DNA from 3 places in the Mesorhizobium sp. M0663 genome. Region 1 is predicted to be linked to each of the others. Evidence: riboswitches for the same ligand, from Rfam matches in the RefSeq annotation. Region 1 holds a riboswitch; each other region holds the start of a gene.
What was found. A riboswitch is a leader RNA that binds a small molecule or an ion and turns the genes downstream of it on or off. The one in region 1 is predicted to bind cobalamin.
Positions count from the first base shown of each region.

Region 1 (3,269 bases):
GAAGGCGGTGAGGCCGGGATCGGTGTAGCCGAAGAATTCGAGGTCCCAGGTGAAATGATAGCTCGCCATGGCAAGCAAAGCGATGCCGCGTGCAATGTCGATAGCGGCGATGCGCTTCGACTTCGGTTGATCCTGAACGGCTGCGCTCGGCGTGTCGATGCTCATGGTCTCGCTGTCTTGGTTCAGCCCCGGCAAGACGACTATCACGGTTGCCACCGTCAAAAGAAGCAGGGCCTTGCGTCGCGTTGGTACCGGTCGGCATCAGAGCTGCTTTAGGCCAGAGCCGGAAAGCCTTTGGCCGGCGTGCAGGCGTTCTTCGGCCTGGGCGCGGTTTTCGCAACGCTCGGGCTGCTGGCGGCGGCCTGCGGCTTCGTCACCTGGCGCTATCTGCCCAAATCGCTTTGATGTTCGAGCGCCGCATGGCGCTCGCGCACCCAGTTGTGGAAGCGGTGCAAGTCGTATTCCTCGGGCATCAGTACGCCGGCCTTGTGGCGCATCGAGCGCAGGCCCATCTGGTTGACCTCGCAGATATCAGCATCCTCCTCCAGCACCTGGGTACCGAAGGCGACGATGTTGTCGATATCCGCGGCCGGTTCGGCGAGCGCTTCGGGCGAAAAAAGCCATTCGGCGGTAAGTTCGGTCTGCTCCGGGCCAAGCGGCACCAGCCGCACGGTCCTGACATAGTCGACATGGCCGACGACGAACATCGACGGCATGCTGGTGGCATAGGTCTGCCCGGCGGCACGCTCGCCCGGCGTCAGGCCGGAAAAGACCGAGCCGTGGACGCGCCCGTCGCGCGACCAAGTTTCGGCCCCGGCCCGCAAGCCGCCGGCAAATTCCGGCGCGTCATTGTCGGCGTGGCGCGCCCATTCGGGGTCGTCGTGCCGGCCCATCAGGCCGCGGCCATAGATCGGCACCAGCCGCGACAGGTCCTTGTGGACGCCGGGGCAGTGCAGGCACTCGTTGAAATTTTCCCAAAATACCTTCCAGTTGCAGTTTATCACCTTGCGCAGCACATGGCCGCTCAGCAGCGTTTCCAACGGCCAGTTGGCGAGGTTGCCGGATGCCGGATCGAAGGATGTTTCAGCCGAGCCGGCAGCGTCTTCCGCCAGATTGACGAAGACGAAACCGCGCCACACCGAAAGCGCGACCCGGTAGAGCGGATGATCGGCCTTGTCGAAGCCGTCCGGCAGCGATTTCGACGGCACGCGCACCAGATCGCCGTGCAGCGAATAGGACCAGGCATGGTATGGGCAGGTGATGAGCCGCGCCTTCAGCCGTCCTTCGCTCTGCTGGCAAAGCTGCGAGCCGCGATGCCGGCAGGTGTTGTGGAAGGCGCGCAACTCGCCGGTCTCGTCGCGCAGCACGACGACCTCCTGCGTGCCTATGCGGAACGTCCTGAAAGCCAGCGGCTGGGCAAGGTCGGCCTCGCGGCAGACGAGCAGCCAGTTGCGATACCAGATGGCCTCGAGATCGCGCTGATAGGCCGCGATGTCCCAATAGGCTGATGACGGCAGCGTCGGCTCGGCCCGCGTCAGGCCGTTGTAGGGACCGCGCTCATTCGGGCTGGGTTGCATGCCGGCTTCCTCCCCATCCGCCAGCCGACACCCGGCTGCGAAAATTGTCAATCGCGGCGCCGGCCGACCGGGCTTGGCGAGGCGGCGCATTCGCCACACGATCCGGCGGAATTTGGTTTGCCGGGCGCGGCGATTCTGCCTATAGTCACTGATGTCGTCGGTTCCGTTTGGAACCAAGAGGGAATGCGGTGAGGGCAAGTTGTTTGCCCAATGCCGTGGCTGCCCCCGCAACTGTGTGCGGTAGTCCTCTCCATATGCCACTGAAGGTTCGCCTTCGGGAAGGTGGGGAAGGGCGCTGATCCGCGAGCCAGGAGACCTGCCGGCGACAGGAAACTGACTTCTATGCCCTCGGGTGGAGGGCGAAAGGACAAGACATGAATACCGCTTCCGTCTCGCTCGGCGCTTCCGCCTCCTCGCAGTCGCGTCTCATGCAGCTGGCGCTTGCTGCATTCCTCGGCATTTTCGTCATGGGCTTTGTCGGCTTCTCGCATATCGATGCGGTCCACAATGCCGCCCACGACTATCGCCATTCGATGGGCTTTCCCTGCCACTGACAAGGGGCTGACATCATGACACTGTTTCGCAACGTCGTGTTCATCGCGGCGATCGCAGGGCTTGTGGCCGGCGTGGCTCTCGCCTGCATGCAAGCCTATGCCACGGTGCCGCTCATCCTAAAGGCGGAAGTCTACGAACAGGCCGGCGGGGGCCATGACCATGCCGCGGCACCTGCGACACCGGCCGAAAACGCCGCGGGCATGACGGCTATGAGCAGCGCCGCGTCGGCACCGGCTGAAGCAATGGCTCCGGCGGAAGACGAAGGCTGGGCGCCGGCGGACGGTTTCGAACGCTTCGGCTTCAGCGTCGTTGCCAATATCGTCACCGGCATCGGCTTTGCGCTGGTCCTGGTTGCGGTTTCGGAATTCGCCGGCGGCATCGGCAATTGGCGCCAGGGCCTGTTCTGGGGGCTGGCCGGCTTTGCCGCATTCACGCTGGCGCCGGGCCTCGGCCTGCCGCCGGAACTGCCGGCGATGCCGGCGGCCGACCTTGTCCAACGCCAGATATGGTGGTGGGCAACAGTGGTGGCGACAGCGGCCGGTCTCGGCCTTATCGTCTTCCGCAGATCGCTGCCGCTGGTGGCTCTTGCCGTGGCGTTGATCGTTGCGCCGCATATCGTCGGCGCGCCGCAGCCCGATAGCTTCGAGACGGCGATCCCGGAAGGCCTGCACCACCAGTTCGTGGTGGCGGTGACGCTGACCAATCTGGTGTTCTGGCTGGTGCTCGGCGCGGTCGTCGGCGTGGTGCGCGGACGCTTCACGGGCACGGCGACCAGCCTGCGCGACAGCTTTGCCTGACCGCGCTGCCGGGGCACTGACCCTGGTCATCGGCGGTGCGCGCTCGGCCATGAGCGCGCATGCCGAGAGCCTGGTGACGGTCGGCCCGCCGCCTTGGAGCTATATCGCCACGGCGCAAGCCTATGACGACGAGATGCGCCAGCGCACCGCGCTGCACCGCTCGCGCCGCGGCGCCGGCTGGACGACCATCGATGCGCCGCTCGACCTTGCCGGCGCGATCGGAGCGCTGCCTGACGGCCAGCCGGTGCTGATCGACTGCCTGACGCTGTGGCTGACCAACCATATGCTGGCCGACCATGATGTCGAGGCCGAATGCCGGAGGCTGGCCGATGTGCTGTCG
Region 1 covers NZ_JAMYPX010000057.1:17,465-20,733, forward strand. Annotated here, with positions in the region: gene NKI54_RS34935 (heparan-alpha-glucosaminide N-acetyltransferase) at 1-165, opposite strand, end outside; gene NKI54_RS34940 (aromatic ring-hydroxylating oxygenase subunit alpha) at 384-1,577, opposite strand; cobalamin riboswitch at 1,719-1,915, shown strand; gene NKI54_RS34945 (CbtB domain-containing protein) at 1,952-2,131, shown strand; gene NKI54_RS34950 (CbtA family protein) at 2,147-2,929, shown strand; gene cobU (bifunctional adenosylcobinamide kinase/adenosylcobinamide-phosphate guanylyltransferase) at 2,922-3,269, shown strand, end outside.

Region 2 (3,269 bases), on a different contig from region 1:
GTTTGTCTTCGCCGGAGTCGTAAAGAAACACGCGCGTTCCCTTGCGGTCGCCGATCTTTGCCGTGATATCGGCAAGTTGTGCCTTCCAGTCCGACACAAGCTTTCCCGCCTGGGCCTCCTTGCCAAAAATCTTGCCCAGCTTTTCGACATCACCATAGAGCAGGTCCATCGAGGCCGCGGGGCGGTTCTTGTCGAGATGGACGCAGCTTTCCGTCAGCACAAGCGTCTTGATGCCGTACGGCGCCAGCGTATCGGGCGTCACCTCGCCACCTGGTTTCATGCCGTAATACCAGCCGGCGAAGAAGAAATCGGGCTCGACGGCGACGAGGTTTTCGAGCGTCGGGTATTTCGGCGCGAGTTCCGGGATCGCGCCCTGCTCAGCCTTGAATTCCGGACCGACCTTGTACCATCCGGTGATGCCCGTCAGGCCGACGATCGACGGTTGCAGCCCCAGCGCGAAGGCCATCTCCGCCATGTTCAGATCTTGGATAACGGCGCGCTTCGGCGCGGCTTCGAACGTCAGCGGCGTGCCGCAGCTGTCAACGGTCACGGGAAAAGCGAAGGCGGCCTGGGCAAGCAGTAGGGGGGCAAAAGACAATACGAGGCGTTTCACGAATGTTGCTCCTTGGTCAGATCAGGATGGGAAGAGGCACGGTTAGGAACGTCGAAGATCGTAAGTTCGCGGTCCTCGGTGGGATGGCGCAGCCGAAGCATGTCGACGCCGAAAGTCTCGCGGATCAATTGCTTGGTCAGCGCCTCGTGCGGACCGGCGAGTGCCTGCAGGCGGGCCTCGTTCATCACCGCGACCCTGGTGGCAAATGGCGTGACCAGCGACAGATCATGAAGCACCGCCACCACGGTCATGCCAAACTGCGATACGAGTTCGAGAAGGTCGCTGCGGGCGCGCGGATCGAGATGATTGGTCGGTTCATCGAGGAACAGGATTTTGGGCTCCTGGGCGATGGCGCGCGCCAGCTGGGCGCGTTGCCGCTCGCCACCGGATAGCGAGCCGATTGTGCGGCCGAGCAGCGGCATCAGGCCGGTTCTGCGAAGCGCTTCGATGACGATGTCGCGTTGCTCGCTCCTTCGTCGCAAGCCCGCATGGGGGACGCGCCCAAGCTCGACATAGTCGATCACGGCAAGCCGCGGGTCGGGCTGATCGGTCTGGCCGACGACCGCCATGTGCAGCGCCCGCTCGGCGGCCGAAAATCTCTCCAGCCGGCGTCCGGAGAATCTCACGTCTCCTGCGCTTGGCCGCAGCGTACCGCAGAGCATGCGCAGCAGCGTCGTCTTGCCGGCGCCGTTAGGGCCGATGATGGCGAGGCGGTCGCCCGCCGCTAGCGAAAGGCTCACCGCACTGACCAGGCGCTGGCCATTTGCCGTCGCACTCAGTTCGCGCGCTTCAAGAAGAGGCTGGGAGGCGTCCAACTTACCGTCACTTTCTCAATGGCGACGGAAGGAAGCTGGACGGACCGGCCGACAAGACCGATGTCCACGTCTCCTCCCGGCACACCCCGTCCGGTCAACTCATGCTGATGGCAGGTCTCCTGGCTCGCGGGTCTTTGCGCCATCCTGCCTTCCCAGCCTTGCCGGCCAGTGGCACTTCGGATCTTGCTAACCGCTTACAGTTGCGGGGGCAGCCACGGCCTCGATCCGAAGACCTCACCGTGTTCCCTTTTCACCCCTTGCCTTTCGACTCGGGGACCATCACTCAGCCACCCTAATTTTCCGCCACTCACAGCGCAATAAATTTTCGGAGTTCGGACAGCCGCTGGAGCAAGGGTCTTGTCAGAAGGAGTCATGCATACCTCGTAATGTAATAACATTACGTACCTAGAGGACGTTGTCTGCTTCTGTCAACCCCCAACACGATTTGGGACAAATGGCTGCCGGCATCTGGGCGCGAGGTCGCCGATGCGCCGGAATTCGATCCCTGTAGCGGCAAGGCTGGAAATTTGGATACCGGTCAAAGTGTGAGGCGCGGCAGGCGACCCCGAAGCGCAGGAAGCGCTGCTACCGCTTGTGACGAGCATGCAGAAGATCGGCGTTCAGATGCTCAGACTATCGATCTCATCCAGGCGGAAAACGCTTCGATATGCGCTTGTCGGGGGTGATTGGCTACGCAGGCAAGGTAAAAGCCATAGCCTGGCAGACAGAGATCATGTGCCTTGACTAGCCTGCCAGCCTCGAGTTCGCCACTGACGACCACATCGCTGCAGATAGCGATACCTTGGCCTGCCGCTACCGCGTCAATCGCGTGCAGCTCTTCGCGGAAGCTTAGGTCCCATGCCTGGTTGGCATTGGGGATGCTGGGATCGATCGAGCGTGCGATCGCCAGCCATCGTTGCCAAGTCGGCGCTTCCGGGTCGCGGTTCGTCCAATTGAAATGGATGAGCGGGTATTGCAGCAGATCGGCGGCGCGCTCGATCTGTCGGTCGCCTCCTGCGAACAACTCCGGGCTGCATACCGGAAAGAATGCGTCCCGAAAAATTTCCTGCGCGGGAACATCCCGCGGCATCCTGCGCGCATAGCGGATCGCGACGTCGGCGTCACCGGCTCGCAGGTCCAGAACGGCGTCTGTCCCGATGATCTCCAGTGGAATGTTCGGATGCTGTTCGCGCCACTTCGACAGGCGCGGAACCAGCCATCGGCTGGCAAATGCATTTGGGCTCGTCACGCGCAACGGGCGTTGGCCAACTCCGGCCGAGGCTGATGCTATTGCCGCAGCGAAAGCGTCGAAGCCGCTGCAAATTACCGGGAATAGCCGTTCGCCCACGCCTGTGAGCACGAGCGGTCGTGGGCGCCGCCGGAACAGCAGTTGCCCACAGACCTCCTCCAGCAATCGAATCTGGTGGCTGATGGCCGTTGGCGTCACGCCGAGTTCCGTCGCGGCCTTCCTGAAGCTCATCAGCCTGGCAGCGGCTTCGAAGGCGCGAAGCGACCCGAGCGGCGGAAGTTTTCTCATCCAGGCAGTTTAGATGAATTTAGCTCATCCAGCGACTGAGATATTCGATTTTGCAGCGAATGGCGCCGCATGAGATCATTGTGATCCGGTGAACGACAGCGGCCTGTCCAACCGTGCTGAATCACGAAGGGTATCCCTCGATGAGCATGTTCAAGCTTATAGACGGTTCCGAGCCGACGTTGCAGGCGCCAGATATCGCCCGGCTCAGGCAGGCGATTAGCGGCGATCTGATCCTTCCGGACGACCCTGGCTATGACCAGGCGCGCAGAGTTTGGAATGGCATGGTCGATAAGAGGCCGGCGGC
Region 2 covers NZ_JAMYPX010000015.1:2,877-6,145, reverse strand. Annotated here, with positions in the region: gene NKI54_RS22795 (ABC transporter substrate-binding protein) at 1-613, opposite strand, end outside; gene NKI54_RS22790 (ABC transporter ATP-binding protein) at 610-1,428, opposite strand; cobalamin riboswitch at 1,521-1,724, opposite strand; partial or broken gene NKI54_RS22785 (AraC family transcriptional regulator) at 1,860-1,977, shown strand; gene NKI54_RS22780 (LysR substrate-binding domain-containing protein) at 2,057-2,965, opposite strand; gene NKI54_RS22775 (FAD-binding oxidoreductase) at 3,106-3,269, shown strand, end outside.
Region 2: another riboswitch for cobalamin. It lies ahead of NKI54_RS22790 (ABC transporter ATP-binding protein); the one in region 1 lies ahead of NKI54_RS34945 (CbtB domain-containing protein).

Region 3 (3,269 bases), on a different contig from region 1:
ACGCGAGTGGCGGCAGCCTCGGCAGACGCTTTCAACGCGCCTGCCACCGCATCCCTGCCTTGGGACAGGGCCCGGGCAAGCAACACCAACTCGTCGGTCTTCTGGGCCGCGAAGGCGAGCCACGACCTGATGTCCGCGTCGAGTTCCGTCTCCATGCGGAGGTCGATCGGCACATGCAGCATCGAGCAAGAAGGCGCGATCTCGACGCGGTCCAAGGGCCAGCCGGCGACGATCGGTTTGATGCGGTCGAGAATGGCGGGCAGGTTCGCACGCCAGACGTTGCGGCCATCGATCAAGCCAAGCGAGAGCACCAGATCCTTCGGTGCGAGCCGACCCACCGTTTCCAGCTGCTCGGGAGCGCGCACGAGATCAATATGCAGCCCGGCCAGGGGCAGAGAAACCGCGGTTTCGAGATTGTCTCCCAGCGGCCCGAAATAGGTAGCCAGCATGATCTTCAGCTCGGGCGCGGCTTTCGACAGCTGGCCATAGGCGAATTCGAACGCAGCTCGTTCGTTCGGGTTCAGATCGAGGACAAGCGCTGGCTCATCGATCTGCACCCAGTCGGCTCCAGACAGCTTCAGCCTCTGCAGGAGTTGCTCGTAGACGGGCAGCAGCCGCGGCAGGAGCGCGATGGGATCGAATCCTTCGGCAGGCGATTTCGCCAGCTTGAGGAAGGTGATCGGTCCAAGGATGACTGGGCGTGTGTGAACGCCGAGAGCTTTAGCCTCGATGAAGTAATCGACCGGTTTCGTCGACGAGAGGGCGAACGTCTGATCATCGTTGAGTTCCGGCACAATGTAGTGATAGTTGGTGTCAAACCACTTGGTCATTTCCATCGCGGTTACATCAGACCGATGAGCCGCCTGCTGGTGACCAGCGTGTCGACAATCCTCCGTCTGACCCTGGTTGCCCCGCGCCATTGCGAAGTAGATGTCAAGTGGAACCTCGCCGCTATTCCAGCCGTAACGGGATGGAACGGCGCCGACCATGGCTGCGGTGTCGAGCACATGGTCGTAGAGCGAGAAGTCGTTCGACGGGATTTTCGACACGCCGCGATCGTGCTGCTCCTCCCAGCTAGCGGCACGGAGCGCCTTCGCGGTCGTGAGAAGGTCGGCAGCGGACGATTTTCCGGACCAGTAGCTTTCAAGCGCGAATTTCAGTTCTCGCCGACGACCGAAGCGGGGCACGCCGAGCGTTGCTACAGGAATTTGCTGAGAGATAGTCATGCCAGACCCCGATGGTTGGGGCGTCGGTGACAAGGAAGGCGCTAGCAGGCCGGCACGAACGCTAGGCTGCAGCGGCCACCGAGACACCCCGCCCGTGGACGTAATTCGCCGTGGCAGGTCTCCTGGCTCGCGGGGTCATAGCCTCTACCCGTCTTCCCAAGGCTATTCGCCTCAGTGACATGAGTGGGGTTGGCTCGCCGCTAACAGTTGCGGGGGCAGCGCCGGCATCGCACCGGCTTCCCTCTTAGCTCCGCTGCGGCAGCGCCGTACGGAGAACCACGACGCGGGAGACAATTACAGCAGTTCGCTTCATTGTCAACGCCGCATAAAGAAATGTTTATGTCGTTATGTTAAATTTCCGCTGGCATGTTCCAAAGGTCGCCTCGAAAGCGAAAACTGTGGAAGCCTTGAGCGGCCGGTAAATCAAAGCAATGACGCACGGCGCCCTTGTCCAGGAGGATAGGAGTTCGTCGGCTGCCGGCAGCAAACATACCGGCAAGCGCCGTGGTGCTGCTTAGCGCATCACGCGAACCACCTCGGCGTCGAACTTCGGCTCCGAGGTTCCGACCGCTTCGTTGGTGATCTGCTCGCGACCATATTCGGCTCAATGGCGAGGCTGTTGCCCATGTGGAAGCTGTTGGCCGTGATGCCCTCGGTGATATGACACAACGATTTCGGGGGGAGCACACCGAGGCCAGGCGCAGCGGCGTGTTGCGAAGTGATCGAGGCCAATGTCTCGAACTGCTTGTTCGCAGCCCACCGGCTCAAGGTAACCCGGCTCAAACCACCGGGCTAGCTCAAATCCTGTCCAAATGAGGCCTGAGCGGCAAATCGTCGTGCACGCGCACGGTTTGGCGTTCGATCTTGTGATGCGTCTTGGGCGGACAATCGCCACGGTGCAGCACGCAGAAGCGGTCCCCAATTGGGAAGCCGAGGGCGGTGAGGGCAAGCCAGCGCCACAGGCGGAAGGGGACTTGGACCTGTTTGCCCTGCTGGACCACAAGTTCGCGACACAGGGCCTCAAGGAGAAGACCAAGAGTGATTATGCGCGGGACCTCGCCAAATTCATCAAAAGCAGCGGGCAGTCAAAGTTCGGCGCCGATTGACATGGAGATAGCCATCGCGGCGGACCGCCCAGGCGGACCGCAAGCCGGAATACAACCGGGTGCAGGCGGCCAAGCTCGTCCACAAGATGGCGTCGGGCGCACACCGGCGATGGGAGAGCGGACCGTGGAGTGCAGGAACTTCACGCCTATCCACGCTCCCGTGGACGTGTCCTGCGGCACATCGGCAGCGATATTGAGGAGGCAGTTGAGCTTCTGGTCGAGCACTCTTACCTGCCACTACCTACGCTTAACGTCATCTCGTACTGAAAACGCACCACGCAAGGTCGAGATGTAACATGCGCCCTTCGTGGATGGTTCTAAGCTTCCTCGGGCGCGGTCAATCTGTGATAACGGTCGCTTGGAACCTCCATCACCGCGACGCGATCAAGGTTGGCGTATCGCGCTCGGTAGTAGCCTTCTTCCTCCACTTCGGCGAAACTACACTGGGGAACGTCAAAGGTCGCAGCTTCCAATCCGAAGAAAGTCGTAGCGGTTTCTTCATCCAAGAAGTTCCACTCATCTTCTCCGTCGTCATATGTGACGCGAACATAGGAGGCCATGCGCACGGCTTCCTGATCACCCATCTCTGCGATGATGGCATCGCATTCTTTCTTCAGCTTTCCTGAAACCTCACCCTTATCCCAGTCATCCAAAGCCCGATAGATTTCTGGATGATAATACTCTGGCATCTCCTCTACATCGTCACCGATAAGCTCAATGGTGCGGACATATTGCGGATTTATCAAGAGTATTTTGTTGTCAAGGCTCCAACAATACAGCCATGGCCTGCTTGTGTTATTTCTGCGCAGATTATGAAGTTCCTTCAACTGACGTAAAATCGATTCACGCGCCTTTTCATCGATAGGATATTGGCGGCTGCCAACAGTCGTCTTGATTCTGAGCGTGCCGTATCGCGTTTCGGCATCGGCAATTGCAA
Region 3 covers NZ_JAMYPX010000072.1:1,942-5,210, forward strand. Annotated here, with positions in the region: gene metE (5-methyltetrahydropteroyltriglutamate--homocysteine S-methyltransferase) at 1-1,226, opposite strand, end outside; cobalamin riboswitch at 1,322-1,522, opposite strand; gene NKI54_RS35910 (hypothetical protein) at 2,078-2,332, shown strand; gene NKI54_RS35915 (helix-turn-helix transcriptional regulator) at 2,650-3,269, opposite strand, start outside.
Region 3: another riboswitch for cobalamin. It lies ahead of metE (5-methyltetrahydropteroyltriglutamate--homocysteine S-methyltransferase); the one in region 1 lies ahead of NKI54_RS34945 (CbtB domain-containing protein).